DNA from 3 places in the Stenotrophomonas riyadhensis genome. Region 3 is predicted to be linked to each of the others. Evidence: predicted binding sites of a transcription regulator. Region 3 holds the regulator's gene; each other region holds the start of a gene.
The links. Region 3 encodes FliA, which starts transcription of late flagellar genes. Its sites were predicted from a motif close to TAAAGTTTNNCNNNCNNNGGCCGATAA; they were not measured.
Positions count from the first base shown of each region.

Region 1 (5,193 bases), 2.2 Mb from region 3:
GGCACATCATTGTTCTGGCCCTGGCGGCCAAACCACGGCCAGCACACCGGCACACCACCGCGGATCGGCGTCGGCAGTGCGGCGCGCGTGGGCGACAGCCACAGCAGGTCCGGCTGCCCCTGCGGAATGAACGACAGCAGCTGTCCGCCGAACACGCTGATGACCGCCGTCGCGCTGGGGGTGCGCACGTGCCAGGCCTCCAGCCCGTGATACAGGCCGCTGCTGATGTCCGGATTCGACTGCATGCGATGACGCTCCTTGAAGACCGCGGCGATGATGTCGCGGTCAGCGTGCCTGGGGCAAGGCCTTCTGCGCGCTGGGTGCTGCAGCAGCGGCCTCTTCCTGCAGTGCACGCAGAATGCGTTGCCCGGCACGCCCATCGGCATTGGCCCAGCCGAGGCGCTGCTGCTCGGACTGGATCGCGCGACGGGTGGCAGTACCGATCATGCCGTCGGCGCTGCCGATGTCGTAGCCACGCGCCAGCAGCAGGGCCTGCAGCTGGCGGCGCTCATCGCGGCCCAGGCCCGGGTCGTCGGTCGGCCAGGCGGTGGCCAACCCGCTGCCGCCACGCAGCTGGTCAGCCAGCGTGGCGATCGCCAGCGCATAGCTTTCAGCCGCGTTGTAGCTGTAGATCGCGTCGTAGTTGCGGAACACCAGCAACGCGGGGCCCTTGTTGCCGGCCGGCAGCAGCAGGGCGGCGCGCGCGTCGGCGGGCAGGTTGGCCGGAGCCAGCACGCTGCCGTCCAGCGCGGTCACGCCCTGCGCACGCCAGTCGGCCAGGGCACGACGCTGGGTACGTCCGGCCTGGCTGGCGTTGAAGCCAGCGGGAACGCGAACTTCCATGCCCCACGGCTCGCCACTGCGCCAGCCGGCGCGCTTGAGGTAGTTGGCAGTGGAGGCCAGTGCATCGGGAATGCTGCCGACCAGATCGCGGCGGCCATCGCCATCCCCGTCCACGGCAATGCGTGCATAGGTGCTGGGCATGAACTGGGTGTGCCCGAAGGCACCGGCCCAGGAACCGGTGAGCCCCTGTGCCTGCAGGTCTCCGCGGTCGATCAGCTTGAGCAGCGCCAGCAGTTCACCGCGGAAGAACGGCTGGCGACGGCCGGCGCAGGACAGCGTGGCCAGTGACTGCAGCAGGGGACGTTTGCCGAACACGCGGCCGTAGTCGCTCTCCACGCCCCAGACCGCGACGATGGTGGCGGCATCGACACCGTACTGCGCCGACACCCGATCGAGCAGGTCGCGATGCTGCTCCAGCATGGCGCGACCATCAGCCACGCGCTGGCGATCGACCAGCGCGGCCAGGTAGTCCCAGATCGGTGTGGTGAATTCCGGCTGCGCATCGAGCAGGCCAAGCACACTGGGGTCCGGGGTGAGCCCAGCGGTGATTTCATTGAAGCGATCGGCACTGATGCCCTGGCTGGCGGCCGTGGCCTGCAGGTCCGTCAGGCAGCGGCTGAAGGCCGGATCGACGCTGGCATCCGGTGCTGCAGGCAACGCGGGGGGCGAGGCGAGAGCGGCCGCCAGGCCGAGCGTGGTCAGAATGGGCATGGCGTCCTCCGTGTTGCCGTTGCACGGCCATCTTAGGGGCACCGGTGTCGCTCAACCTGAAGCGGCACCCGCTGGCCGTCCGCCCTAGGCGGTGCGCAGCAGGCGCAGGCCATAGGCGGGACTGTCGGCGTCCCAGCGCTGCGTGACCTGCAGGCCCGCCTGCTGCAGCAGCGCTTCGAAGCTGTGGTCGGTGTACTTGTGGCTGTACTCCACGCGGATCGGTTCGTCGGCGGCAACGTGGAAGCTGCGGCCATCCAGATGCACATCCTGCGCCCAGCGGCTGACCAGATCGGTTTCGATGCGCAGCCGCGCGATGCTGTAACGGGCACGGTGGCGGAAGCCGTCGAGGTCGAAGTCGCTGCCGATCTCGCGGTTGAGCCGGGCCAGCAGGTTGAGGGTGAATGCGGCAGTGACGCCCTGCGCATCGTTGTAGGCCGCTTCGATCAGCGCCGGGTCCTTGTGCAGGTCGATGCCGACCAGGGCCAGGCCGTCGCGGCCCATGGTCTGGCGCATCGCCCGCAGCAGTGCGACCGCGTCTTCGCCTTCAAAGTTGCCCAACGTGGAACCGGGGAAGAACAGCAGCCGTCGCGCGGGTTCGCGTTCAGGCATGGGCACGGCCACGGGGCGGGTGAAGTCGGCACAGACCGGCAGCATCTCCACCTCGGGCAGCGCCGGTGCCAGATGGTCGATGCTGGACAGCAGCGCGGCCCGCGAGATCTCGATCGGCGTGTAGGCCACAGGGTCGTGCAGTGCGGCCAGCAGCTGCGCGGTCTTGCGTCCGCTGCCGCTGCCCAGCTCCACCACATGCAGGCGTGGTCCAACGGTCCGGGCAATGTCCGGCAGCACACGCGCCAGCAGGGCCAACTCGGTCCGCGTGGGGTAGTACTCGGGAGTCTGGGTGATCTGCTCGAACAGGCGCGAGCCACGCGCATCGTAGAAGTACTTGGACGGCAGCTGCCGGGGCGTGCGCGACAACCCGGCCACCACGTCGGAGAGGATCTGCTGGCGCCCGGGGGTGAGATCGGTCAATGCCTGCAGCGCGTCATGCACGGTGCTCATGTGAGGTCCCTGGCCAGGCGCAGTCCGGAAAACTGCCAGCGCGCCGGCGGCATGAAGAAGTTGCGGTAGCTGGCGCGCACATGGCCGCGGGGTGTCGCGCAGCTGCCGCCACGCAGCACCCACTGCCCGCACATGAACTTGCCGTTGTACTCACCGAGGTTGCCGGCGAAGGGACGGAAGCCCGGATAGGCGCCATACGCGCTGTGGGTCCACTCCCAGACATCGCCGAACAGCTGCCGCATTCCACTGCCCTGCGCTGCCTGCGGGTGCAGCCGGTCGTCATCGGCGAAATGGCCGCGCAGCGGCTGCGACGCAGCGGCGGCTTCCCATTCGTACTCGCTGGGCAGGCGCGCGCCGGACCAGCGGGCGCAGGCATCGGCCTCGTAGTAGCTGAGGTGGCAGACCGGCGCGTGCGGATCCAGTTCGCGCCAACCGCCCAGGGTGTACTCGCGCTGCAGGGCGTCATCCCAGTACAGCGGGTGCTGCCAGCCCTCGGCTTCGCGCAGCGCCCAGCCTTCGCTGAGCCACCAGCGCGGTTCGCGATAGCCACCGGCGTCGATGAAGGCCCGATACTCGGCATTGCTGACGGGACGCCCGGCCAATGCGTGCGCGGGGAGCAGCACGCGGTGCGCTGGCGATTCGTTGTCGTAGGCGAACGCGGCCTGCTGCGGCCATGCCGCGGCGCCGACGGTGACGATGCGCTCGGGTGATTCGATCCAGCCCTGCGCACTGGCAGCGCTGGTGGCAGGCTGCAGGTCCTCGCGGTAGGCCGGCTGCAGCGGGTTGCACCAGAACGCATGCTTGATGTCGGTGAGCAGCAGTTCCTGGTGCTGCTGTTCATGCTGCAGGCCCAACTGCAGGTGCTGCAGCGCCTGCTCATCGAGATCGCCCGCCGCCAACCGCGATTGCACCTGTGCATCGACCTGCTGGCGGTAGTCGCGCACCTGCTGCAGCGACGGGCGCGACAGCAACCCGCGCTGTGGCCGCGCATGCGCCGGGCCGATGCTCTTGTAGTAGCTGTTGAACAGGTAGTCCCAGGCCGGGTCATGCGCTGGCGCGGTGGCGAAACCCGCCAGCACGAAGCGTTCGAAGAACCAGGTGGTGTGGGCCAGGTGCCATTTGCTCGGGCTGGCGTCAGCCATGCTCTGCAGCATGGCGTCCTCGGCACTGAGCGGCGCGGCCAGCTGCAGGCTACGCGTCCGTACATGGGCGAACTGGCGGGCGAGATCGTGCTGCGGGGCAGCGACGGCGGCGGGTACGCTGTCCATGTGGGCAGCATCGGCGCAGGGCGGTGAGTGCGATGTCATTGTTCGGCGTCACTTTGTTCACATGGATGAGCCCCCGCATTCAAGATGCAGGCACGCACGCCGCTAACGGCAGTGCTGCGGCCGCGTCGTCACCGCGCTGGAATTCCTGCTTGCCCCTGCATCCGCTCCGCCAGCCTGCGCATTACCTGTTCGTGCTGCCCGCCGTGCTGGTTGCCGTGGTGGTGTGGACCGCATTGGATACCGCGGACGTGGCCAGCCCGGCGCAGCGCGTCCTGCCGTGGCTGCTGGCCTGCCTCGGTGCCGGTCTGGCCCTGCTCTACCACCAGGTGCGCACGCTGTGCCTGCTGCTGGTCGTGGCGGTGATGTTCGCGCTGCTGCACCAGGACGTCGCTGGCTACCTGCGCAGTGGCCATGTCGCCGCGCTGACGCCGCTGCGCTTCCATGCCATCTCGGCCTGGTTGCCGCTGTTGTTCGCCGGGCTGGCGTTGTGGCCGGAGCGCGGGCGCCGACGCCAGGACCTGCTGCTGCGCGGCATTGCCAGCGGCACCGCGTTGATGATCTTCCTGCTGTTGGCCGCGCAGCAGCCGCGTGGCATGCACGATCTGCTGTCGAACCGCCACTGGGCGTGGATCCCGGCCGATTGGAACGCGCTCGCGCAGTTGCCGGCAGTGCTGTTGCTGCTGGCCACCGCTGCGCTGGGCTGGCAGGCGTGGCGGCACCCGCGCCCACTGCATACAGCGATGCTGCTGGCCCTGCTGTGCCTGTGGTGGATGCTGCCACGGGTGTTCCTGCACCCGGTGCTGCTGCCGGCGCTGAGCAGTGCCGCCCTGCTGCTGATGCTGGGTGCGATGCTGCAGGAGTCCTTCCACATGGCCTTCCGCGATGAGCTGACCGGCCTGCCCGGACGCCGGGCATTCAACGAGACCCTGCAGCGGGCACGCGGCACCTACAGCATCGCGATGGTGGACGTGGACCACTTCAAATCGTTCAACGATACCCACGGCCATGACACCGGCGACGATGTGCTGCGCCTGGTGGCCTCGCGCCTGGCGAAGGTTGGCGACGGTGGTCGAGCGTTCCGCTATGGCGGTGAGGAGTTCGCGGTGGTGTTCCTGGACCGCCCGGCGGCGGCCTGCATGGATGCCGTGGAGGCGCTGCGGCAGAGCATCGAGGAGACCCGCATGCAGCTGCGCGACCGCAGCACCCGCAGCCGCGATGACGAAGCCGGCCGCCAGCAGCGCGGACGCGGTGGCAGCGGCCAGGTGGTACAGGTGACGGTGAGCATCGGCCTGGCCGACAGCCATGTGGATCC
Region 1 is NZ_CP155568.1:4,646,579-4,651,771, forward strand. Features, by position in the region: gene SriyCCGPB3_RS21330 (D-hexose-6-phosphate mutarotase) at 1-245, opposite strand, end outside; gene SriyCCGPB3_RS21335 (lytic murein transglycosylase) at 286-1,554, opposite strand; gene egtD (L-histidine N(alpha)-methyltransferase) at 1,639-2,613, opposite strand; gene egtB (ergothioneine biosynthesis protein EgtB) at 2,610-3,881, opposite strand; gene SriyCCGPB3_RS21350 (GGDEF domain-containing protein) at 4,031-5,193, shown strand, end outside.
Region 1: a site for FliA is predicted at 3,961-3,987, ahead of SriyCCGPB3_RS21350 (GGDEF domain-containing protein). Genes of this name have one in related genera too.

Region 2 (5,193 bases), 1.3 Mb from region 3:
CGGCGACACCGGCACGCTGCGCGAGCGTGCGCACTTCACTGGCGACCACGGCGAAACCACGGCCCTGCTCACCTGCACGCGCAGCTTCCACTGCAGCATTCAGCGCCAGGATGTTGGTCTGGAACGCGATGCCGTCGATCACCGTGGAGATTTCCGAGATGCGTGCCGAGGACTGGTCGATCTCACCCATGACCGACGCCATCTGTGCCATCGCCTGTTCGGTCTCGCGCACGGCGGCACCGGCCGCATGTGCTTCACTGTCGGCCTGACGCGCCAGCTCGGCGTTCTGGCGCACGGTGGAAGTCAGCTCCTCCATCGATGCGGCGGCTTCTTCCAGATTGGCCGCCTGCTGCTCGGTACGGCGCGACAGGTCGTTGTTGCCGGCGGCCAGTTCCTGCGCCGCGTTGTTGATGCTGTCGGCAGCCACCTGGATGCCCCGCACGATGCCGGTCAGCTGTGCGGTGGTGGTATTGGCGTCGTCACGCATGCGTGCGAACACGCCGTCGTACTCGCCGTCCATGCGTGCGGTCAGGTCGCCGTGCGAGATCGCGCGCAGCACGTCGGAGACATCGGCGATGCTGGCCTGTGAACTGGCCATCATGCCGTTGAGGTGCTCGACCATCGCCTTGAACTGGAACTGGAATGCAGCGGCGTCGCCACGCATGCTGAAATCACCGGCGCGCGCGGCGCGGGCCAGTTCATCGATCTGCGCGTTGATTGCCATCAGGCTCTGCTTCACTGCCGCCAGGGTGCGGGTCAGCGTGCCCTTCTCGCCCGGGTAATCCGGCAGGTCACGGCTGAGGTCGCCGATGGCGTAGCGCTGCATCACCTCGGCCATCAGCAGCTCCACCTGCACGTGCGATTCGACCAGGCTGTTGGTGGCCTGCACCATGCGGCCGAAGTCACCGGGGAACGCCGTGACGTCCATGCGATAGCGGATCGCGCCGGCCTCATGCTGCTCTGCCATCTGCAGCTGTGCGCCGATCGCCGCCTGCACACTCTGCCGCACACTGGCCATGGCTTCGCCTAGCTGGGTCAGTTCATCGCGGCCACCAAGACGAAACTCCTGGTCCAACTGTCCCTTGGACAGGCGTTCGGCCAGGTTCACGGCGCGGGCCAGCGGGCCGGTCAGGCTGCGGCCGATCATCACCGAGGCACCGATGCCCACCAGCAGCGCGACACCGCCCAGCACCAGCAGCTGCAGCAGACTGCGCTCACCCAGACGAATCGCCTCGGCGGCGGCATCACGGCTTTCCTTCTCTTCGAAGTCCACGCCATCGGACAGCGCCTTGTTCCAGCCATTGGCCGCTTCCTGCACCGGCCCCAGGGTCAGCGCCACGGCGCCCGGGTAGTCGCCCTGCTCCATCAGTTCGCTGGTCTGCTTGTTGAGCGGGCGCGCAATGGCACGCTTGGCCGCGATGGTTTCGGCAATGGCCTTGCCGTCGGCGTCGCTGGGCAGCGCCTGGTAGGCGGTCCAGCTGGCCTCGTAGCGCTTCACCAGATCGGCGATGCGCTGCTCGTCGTGGCCGCGGTCTTCGCCCTGGCGGATCAGCATCTCGCGGCGCACCACCATCATCTGGTTGTTGGCATCGAGCATCTGCGACAGCAGGCGCACCTTGGCCACGCTGACGTCGACCACCTGCTGCATCGCGCGCTTCTGCACGACACTGGCGGTGGCGCCGGTGGCCACCACGGCGGCGACCAGCAGCAGCAACAGGCCAAAGCCCAGCCCAAGACGCCAGGCAACCCTGACATTCCTCAAGTAGTTCATCGGTACATCCAAAACGGGGGGATGCGCCCCTATCGGCCGCTGCCGGGCGTGGCTTGATGGCGACCATGCCATCCGGCCGGGTACGGTTCAGAGAGGTGATGGCACGGCGGTCACGGCACCCGGCGCTGCCAGCGCCGCAGGGTGAAGGTGAACACCGCCAGCGCAGCGCCCGGAATCAGCAGGAACAACGCCGCCACCTTCCAGAAGAAGAACGGCCACAGCCACACGTAGTCCAGGTCAGTCAGCTTCAGCACGTCCATCGGTGGCAGCAGTTCCACCGAGGCCACGCGCCCCGCCAGCGCGGGCTCGACCTCCAGAACGGTCACCCGCAGCCACGAACGCCCGCGCGGCAGCGCATCCCCCCGGCCATAGCCGAAGTACGAGGCGGCAAATCCACCAGGCTCAACCGATTCCAGCGCGCGGGTAATGCCGGAGCCCGGCACGCCCGAACGCGTTTCGGCGCGGAAGTCAGTTTGATCTGTCGGGGTTTCCGCGCGCAGGCGCACCTCAGGGTCGATCGCCGTGGCAGTACCGTCATCCGCGTAACGCAGGCGCAGCCGCAATTGGTCATCAATGAAGCGGTAGACCGTGACCTCGGCCGTCGCACCCGGGCTCAGCACCAGAGGCAGCACCTGCGTGCGTGAGGCCATGTAGTTGGCGATCGCGCCCAGCACCAGCACCGCGCAGGCAAGCGCCCACAGGCTCCACAGCACCCACAGGGTGATCCGCACCACCGTTACGCCCTTCACGCTGACATCCGGGTCATCACGTCACTTCCCTGCTGGCCGTGCCGACACAGTAACGAAAAAGCCCCGCTTTCGCGGGGCTCTTCCTGTCACCTACGCCGGGCAGCGCCCGGCGCTACCTCAGGCGAACGGATCCTGCAGGACCATGGTGTGGTCGCGGTCCGGGCCGGTGGAGACGATGCTGATCGGGCAACCGGCCAGCTCTTCCAGCGAACGCAGGTAGGCACGTGCGGCCGGCGGCAGCTCGTCCCAGTTGGTGATGCCGTGGGTGTTCTCGCTCCAGCCCGGGAACTCCAGGTACACCGGGGTGCAGTCTTCCCAGCCCTGCGCGTCCAGCGGCGCGTATTCGGTGCGCTTGCCGTTGTATTCGTAGGCGATGCAGACCTTCAGCTTTTCCATGCCATCCAGCACGTCCAGCTTGGTGATGCACAGGCCGCTGATGCCGTTGATGGCCACGGCGCGCTTCAGCGCGACGATGTCCATCCAGCCGCAACGACGCGGACGACCGGTCGAGGCACCGTATTCGGCGCCGCGGTCACGGATGCCCTGGCCGACTTCGTCGTCCAGTTCGGTCGGGAACGGGCCGCCGCCGACGCGGGTGGCGTAGGCCTTGGCGATGCCCAGCACGTAGTCGATCGAATCGGCGCCGACGCCGGAACCGGCCAGCGCACCACCAACAGTGGTGTTGGAGCTGGTGACGTACGGGTAGGTGCCGTGGTCGATGTCCAGCAGCGCACCCTGCGCGCCTTCGAACAGCACGCGCTTACCCTGCTTGCGCAGGTCGTGCAGGATGCCGGCCACGTCGGACTTCATCGGCTGCACGTATTCGCCGAAGGCCAGCGCTTCGTCGAAGGTCTTCTGGAAATCGACCGCGTCAGTGTTCAGATACTTGGTCAGCACGAAGTTGTGGTAATCCAGCGCAGTGCGCAGGAGTTCTTCCAGCTGCTTCGGGTAATGCAGGTCGGCGATGCGGATACCGCGACGCGCCACCTTGTCTTCGTAGGCCGGGCCGATGCCACGGCCGGTGGTGCCGATCGCCTTGCCGCCGGCAGCGCGCTCGCGCGCCTGGTCCAGGGCGATGTGGTACGGCATGATCAGCGGCGCGGCCGGGGAGATCTTCAGGCGCGAACGCACTTCCACGCCGGAGGCTTCCAGCTCGGCGATTTCCTTCTGCAGCGCGGCCGGCGAGATCACCACGCCGTTGCCGATCAGGCACAGCGCGTCGTCACGCAGGATGCCCGACGGAATCAGGTGCAGGACGGTCTTCTTGCCGTTGATGACCAGGGTGTGGCCGGCATTGTGGCCGCCCTGGAAGCGCACGACGGCGCCGATTTCCTCAGTGAGCAGATCGACGATCTTGCCCTTGCCTTCATCGCCCCACTGGGCACCCAACACTACGACAGACTGACCCATGACGGGCTCCTCGATTTGTTGCGGCCATCGGGGCCGCGGACGGTTGAACCGTGGCGGGGCTGGCCAGCACCTGGAAGGCGGCTCCAAACGGGGAGCAGCCGGCGATGGAAGGCCCAGACACGGAAAAAGCCGAACGGGGAGGCCCGTCCGGCTTTTGTGCATTATCCGGGTTTCCGGGGTCGGGTGCCACCTTTCCGACGGACGGCTTCACCGGCCGGTCAGGCGCCCCGCCCGGTCGTGCCGGCCGCTGGCCGGCAATGCCAACCAAGGTTGGCATCTACCAGAGCCGCGCCACGCATGTACCGGCCGGTCAGGCACTACCCTTTCAATGCCGCACCCACCACAGCAGGCTCAGGCCGGCCAGCAGCACCAGCCCGCCAAAGCTGCGCAGGGCCGGGCTGGGCAGGTCCAGCAGGCGCTCGGCCATGCGCTTCCAGGCGAACGGGGCGACGAACAGGAACAGGCCTTCCAGCACCGCCACCAGGCAGACGGCGGCGAACAGATCTTTCATGGGGGACTCCGGAAAAAGCACGGGGCCCGGCATCTGGCCGGGCCCCGTGGGGTACTGCCCTGCGACCTCAGCGGTCGTTCTTCAGGTACTGCAGGAACGGGTCGTTCTTGTCGAGCACGATCACGCCGTTGCCGTCGCTCATGGAGCCACGGTAGGCCTCCAGGCTGCGGTAGAACGCATAGAACGACGGGTCGGCCGAGCCGGCCTTGCCGTAGATGCGCGCCGCATCGGCGTCGCCTTCACCGCGCAGGCGCTGTGCATCACGCTCGGCCTCAGCGATCAGCACGGTGCTGTCACGGTCGGCCTGGGCGCGGATGGTCAGCGACTGCTCCTCGCCCTCCGCACGCAGCTTGGCCGCTTCCTGCTTGCGCTGCGCACGCATGCGCTCGTACACGTCATTGATCACCTGACTGTCGGTCGGCAGGTCCACCTGCTTGATGCGCAGGTCGATCATCTGCATGCCGAGGCCGGCCACCGCTTCGTTGATCCCCTTCAGCTGCTCGGCGATCAGCTCGCTGCGGTCGCCGGACACCAGCTGCTGCAGGGTGCGCGAGTTGATCTGGTTGCGCAGCGAGTCGGTGATGATCGGCGCCAGGCGGGCATTGGCGATACGCGGATCGCCGCCGGTGGCACGGAAGTAGTCACCCACGTTGGAGATGTAGCCGATGGCGAAGAAGTCGACGCTGACGTCCTTCTGCTCGGCGGTGAAGTAACGCGCCGGGGCGGTGTCGAGCACCTGGAAGCGGCGGTCG
Region 2 is NZ_CP155568.1:3,428,812-3,434,004, forward strand. Features, by position in the region: gene SriyCCGPB3_RS16010 (methyl-accepting chemotaxis protein) at 1-1,771, opposite strand, end outside; gene SriyCCGPB3_RS16015 (hypothetical protein) at 1,882-2,520, opposite strand; gene SriyCCGPB3_RS16020 (adenylosuccinate synthase) at 2,638-3,930, opposite strand; gene SriyCCGPB3_RS16025 (DUF2065 domain-containing protein) at 4,256-4,441, opposite strand; gene hflC (protease modulator HflC) at 4,509-5,193, opposite strand, start outside.
Region 2: a site for FliA is predicted at 1,801-1,827, ahead of SriyCCGPB3_RS16010 (methyl-accepting chemotaxis protein). Genes of this name have one in related genera too.

Region 3 (5,193 bases):
CGAACTGGGCGATCAGGTCCGGCGGTGCATAGCCCGGTTCTGTGCCGGAAGACACGGCATCCAGCATCGACTGCAGGTAATCCAGCGATTGCTGGGCGGCATCGAAGTGGTGGGCCTGCAGCACGGCCTGGCCGGCACGCGCGGCGCCCAGCGCTTCTTCAGCGGCGTGGCACAGCTCGACCATGGCAGTGACGCCGAGGAAGCCAGCACCGCCCTTGAGCGTGTGGTAGCCGCGGAACACCGCGTTGAGCTGATCGCTGTCCTGCGGTGCCTGCTCCAGCGACACCAGCTGTTCGCCGAGGCGATCCAGGATCTCCTGCGCCTCGATGATGAAATCGGCAGTGATGTCGTCGGATACCGCGCTCATGCTTACAGCCCCAGATCCGACAACAGGTCGTCGGCGTCGTTCTGCGAGACCGCGTGGCGGTCCAGTCCCTTCAGTGCCGGCCCGGCCAGTTCCGGGTCGGTGCGATGCTGTTCCGGCGGCAGGCCGAGCGCGCCGAAACCTTCATGCACGCGGCGGACGATGCCGACCACGCGGCGGATGATCTGGCCGGTCAGGTCCTGGTAGCTCTGGGTCAGGGCGATCTCGGTGAGGTTGTGGCGGATGCGATCGAGCTGCGCGTCCTGGCCCGGCTGCAGGCCTTCGGCGCGCAGCTGTTCGGTCAGGCTGCGGCATTCTTCGGCCAGGTCCAGGGTGCGGTGCGTGGCCTGTTCGGTCATCGCCACCACGTGGTCCAGGCGCGCGCAGGCATCGTCCAGTTCGCCGGCTTCGCTGGGTACGGTCGGCAGTTCACCCAGCGCCTGTCCCAGTTCGCGGGCCAGCCGCGAAAGGCCGCTCATCATCGGCTGCGTGCGCAGCGCGACCAGTCCGTCGATGCGCTGCCGCCAGGCGGCCTCATCACCGGACTCCAGCGCGTCCAGGGCTTCCTGCAGGCGCAGGGCGAGGGCGTTCTTGTCGACCGTGGTATCCATCAGGCGCTGGCCGCCAGGCGTTCGAAGATCTTGCCGAGCTTCTCTTCCAGCGTCTGTGCAGTGAACGGCTTGATGATGTAGCCGTTCACACCGCTCTGGGCGGCTTCGATGATCTGCTCGCGCTTGGCTTCCGCGGTGACCATCAGCACTGGCAGGGTCTTCAGCTTGGCATCGGCGCGGATCGCCTTGAGCAGCTCGATGCCGGTCATCACCGGCATGTTCCAGTCGGTGACCACGAAATCGAACGGCTGGCTCTGCAGCAGCGACAGCGCAGCATGCCCGTCCTCGGCTTCGGCGGTATTGGTGAAGCCCAGATCGCCCAGCAGGTTCTTGACGATTCGACGCATGGTCGAGAAGTCGTCGACGATCAGGATGCGCATGTTCTTGTTCAAAGCAGAATTCCTTTGTTGTTCATTCCGGGTGGCCGGGGGCAGCCACCTCGGGCATGTTCATTCTTCCAGGCCGGCGTCTGCCGCCTCGAAAATCTTCAGTCGACCACGCAGGCGCAGCACGGCCTGGCCGTGGATCTGGCAGACCCGCGACTCGCTCACGCCGAGCACCGCGCCGATCTCCTTCAGGTTCAGTTCCTGCTCGTAGTAGAGCGAAAGCACCAGCTTTTCGCGCTCGGGCAGGTGGCCAATGGCCTTGCCCAGTTCGCGACCGAATTCGCCCCGCTCCAGCACCTGCTGCGGGGTCGGTCCGCCCTGGGCGACGGTGTCCAGCTCGCCCTGGTCCTCGATGCGCGATTCCAGGCTCAGCACCTGGCCGCGCGCAGCGTCTTCCATCAGTCGCAGGTATTCGGGCAGCGGCATCTCCATCGCAGCGGCCACTTCGGTGGCGCTGGCGGCGCGGCCACTGCTCTGTTCCAGGCGGCGGATTGTGGCGGCGGCATCACGAGCACGGCGGTGCACGGAACGCGGCACCCAGTCACCACGGCGGATCTCATCGATCATCGAACCGCGGATGCGGATCGAGGCGTAGGTCTCGAACGAAGCACCCTGGTCGGCGTCATAGCTGCGCGAGGCCTCGATCAGCCCCATCATGCCGGCCTGGATCAGATCGTCGACTTCGACGCTGGCAGGCAGGCGTGCGGCGAGGTGGTGGGCGATGCGCCGCACCAGGTCCGAGTGCAGGGCGATGACCTCGTTGGCTGCCGAGCGCTGCACTTCCCTGTATTGGGCTGCGCCTTTCATGCCGCCACCCCGCGCTGCTTGAGGATGCGTTCGAGGAAGAATTCAACGCCGCCACGCGGTTCGGTCGGCGCCTGCCAGCGTGCGGTGCGGCGCGCGATCTCGGTGATCGCAAGCGCGGCGGGGCTGGACGGATAGGCCTTCACCACCGGCTGCTGGCGCTGCACCGACAGGCGCAGCCAGTCATCCTGCGGCACACAGCCCAGGTAGTTCAGCGACACATCGGCGAGGAACTTCTCGCAGACACGGGTCAGCTTCTCGTACAGCACGCGGCCCTCGTTCGGGTCGCGCACCATGTTGGCCACCACCTGGATACGGTCCACGCCGCGCTCGCGCGACAACACCTTGATCAGCGCATACGCGTCGGTGATCGAGGCCGGCTCGTCACAGACCACCACCACGGTGTCCTGCGCGGCCTGGCAGAAGGTCAGTACGCCGTCGGTGATGCCGGCGGCGGTGTCCACCACCATGATGTCCAGTTCGCGCTCCAGCTCGGAGAACACGTTGACCAGGCCAACGTGCTCGGCCGGGGCGAGCTCGGCCATGTGGCGGCGGCCGGACGCGGCCGGGACCACCAACACGCCGTTCGGGCCTTCGACGATGACGTCTTCCAGCGAGCAGCGGCCGGCGACCAGGTCGGCCAACGTAAAGGTGGGGTTCAGCCCCAGGATCACGTCGATGTTGGCCAGGCCGAGGTCGGCGTCCAGCAGCAGCGTGCGCTTGCCCATGCCGGCCAACGCCACGGCCAGGTTGGCCGAGACGTTGGTCTTGCCCACGCCGCCCTTGCCGCCGGTCACGGCGATGGTGCGCACAGGGCCGAGCGGCTCGCTGCGGGTGGCCGACAGCGGGAAGGTCTTGGTCAGCTTGGCGTACTCACGCGACGGCATGGTTCAACTCCGGGTTGCAGGGCATATCGGCCGCTCGGCGCAAATCTTCAAGGCGAAGTACAAGATTGGCTGCACTGGCCCGGTGCAGGTCCTCCGGGACGTCCTGGCCATCGGTCACCCAGGTGATCGGCAGGGCATGGTCCACGGCCACCGACAGGGCGTTGCCGAAGCGGCCGGTCTCGTCCAGCTTGCTCAGCACCAGGCCCTGCAGGTTGGCGGCGCCGAAGCGGCGGACCACCTCGTCCATGTCGCCGAAGCTGGTGTTGGCCGGCAGTACCAGCAGGGTGCGGACCTGGCGCGCGGCGCGCAGCCACTGCAGCTGGGCGGCCAGTGCGCGGTCGCGCGGGCCCAGGCCGGCGGTGTCGATCAGCACCAGCTTGTAGTCCTTCAGGCGTTCCAGCAGCTGGTCCAGGTCGGTGCCGCTGTTGGCCTCGTGCACGGCGATGCCGAGCTGGCGGCCGTAGCCGTACAGCTGCTCGCGGGCGCCGATGCGGGTGGTGTCGGTGGTGACCAGGGCGACGTCACGCGCAGCGTGCTTCTCGGCGAAGCGCGAGGCCAGCTTGGCGATGGTGGTGGTCTTGCCGGCGCCGGTGGGGCCGACCAGTGCGATCACACCACCTTCTTCCAGCGGGTCGACCGGGGCGATCGGCAGCTTGCGCGAGATCAGCCCCAGCATCAGGCCACGGCCACGGTGGGCTTCGGTTTCCAGCGGGATCTGCATGGCCACGTCGCGGGCGAGGCCGGCATCGAAGCCATACTCGTCCATCAGGTCCAGCGCGGTGGCGCGCACTGGGCAGCCGCGCAGGCGCTCGTCGGTGAAGCGGTTCATCTCGCGCTCGATCACCTGGCGCATGCCGGCCACTTCCTGGCGCAGCTGGCGGATCTCGGCGTCGTCCTGGGCAACCAGGGTCAGCGCCGGGGCCGGAGCCAGCATGGGGGCCGGGCTGGCTTCGCCGGCGGCTTCGACCGCTGCCGGTTCGCTGGCGGCGATCGCGGGCTGCGCTTCGGTCATGGCAGCGGTCGGCAGCGGCGGCGGCTGCACGGCCGGGGCCGCGCTTTCGTGATGCGCCTCGTGCGGCGGGTCGATCTGGAAGCGGGCGCGGTTGGCCGGCGCGGCGCTGGCGGGTTCCGCTGCGACGATGGCCTCGGCGAACGGGGCGAAGATCTGTTCCGGCAGCGCCGGTTCGTTGACGGCGGCACGCGCCAGGGTGGCGGCGAAGCCGGTACTGCCGCGGGTCGGTACGATCTCGTCGGCACTGTCCAGGGTGCGACCGGTGGCGCCGACGGCGGCGCGGGCGAGGGCGGCCACCGCCGAGGTGGTGGCAGCCACCGGTTCCGGCGCCGGGGTGGTGCTGCGGCGACGGGTGACCGCAGCGATCACCGCATCGGCAGCGGTGCGCGGCTTGGGTGCCGGCGGCGGCGCCACGTCGCGGCGCGAGGCTTCCAGCGCACGCTGCACGGCGCTCTCGTCGTAGTTGGCGGCGGCGACGATCTCGATGCCTTCCTCGATCCGGCGGTTGGACAGGATCACGGCGTCAGGACCATGTTCCTTGCGCACCAGGTTCATGGCCGAGCGCATGTCGGCGGCGACGAATCGTTTGATTTTCATGCTGTGGTCACGGGACGAAGACGGCGGGGTGGCGGTCGGAGAACTCGGGTGGTCGGTGGTCTGCACGGTGCGGGTTCCCCTTGGTATCTGTCTGTTGCGTTGGTTCGAAAGTGGTGTCTGTTTTCTGGCGCTTCGGAGGGCGGCGTCAGCTGATCGTTCCGACCAGCTTCAGGCGCTTGTCCTCCGGCACCTCGCTGTAGGCCAGGACCGACAGCGACGGAACGCTGTGGCGGACCAGGCGGGCCAGCGCGGCGCGCACCGGGCCAGGTACCAGCACGACCGCGGGCTCGTTGCGGGCTTCCTGCTTGCTGACACATTCGGCCAGGCTCTGGTGCAGTCGCTCAGCGAGTCCGGGTTCCAGCGCGGCGCCGTTGCCCTGCGTGGACTCCTGCAAGACACGTTCCAATTGCGGGTTGAGGGTGAACACCGGCAGCTCCGCCGACATTCCGGCGATCTCCTGCACGATGAAGCGGCCCAGCGCGGTACGCACGGCAGCGGTCAGCACCGCCGGGTCCTGGCTGTTCGGAGCGTG
Region 3 is NZ_CP155568.1:2,154,072-2,159,264, forward strand. Features, by position in the region: gene SriyCCGPB3_RS10130 (chemotaxis protein CheA) at 1-367, opposite strand, end outside; gene SriyCCGPB3_RS10135 (protein phosphatase CheZ) at 370-975, opposite strand; gene cheY (chemotaxis response regulator CheY) at 975-1,367, opposite strand; gene SriyCCGPB3_RS10145 (RNA polymerase sigma factor FliA) at 1,425-2,168, opposite strand; gene SriyCCGPB3_RS10150 (MinD/ParA family ATP-binding protein) at 2,165-3,052, opposite strand; gene flhF (flagellar biosynthesis protein FlhF) at 3,039-4,661, opposite strand; gene flhA (flagellar biosynthesis protein FlhA) at 4,807-5,193, opposite strand, start outside.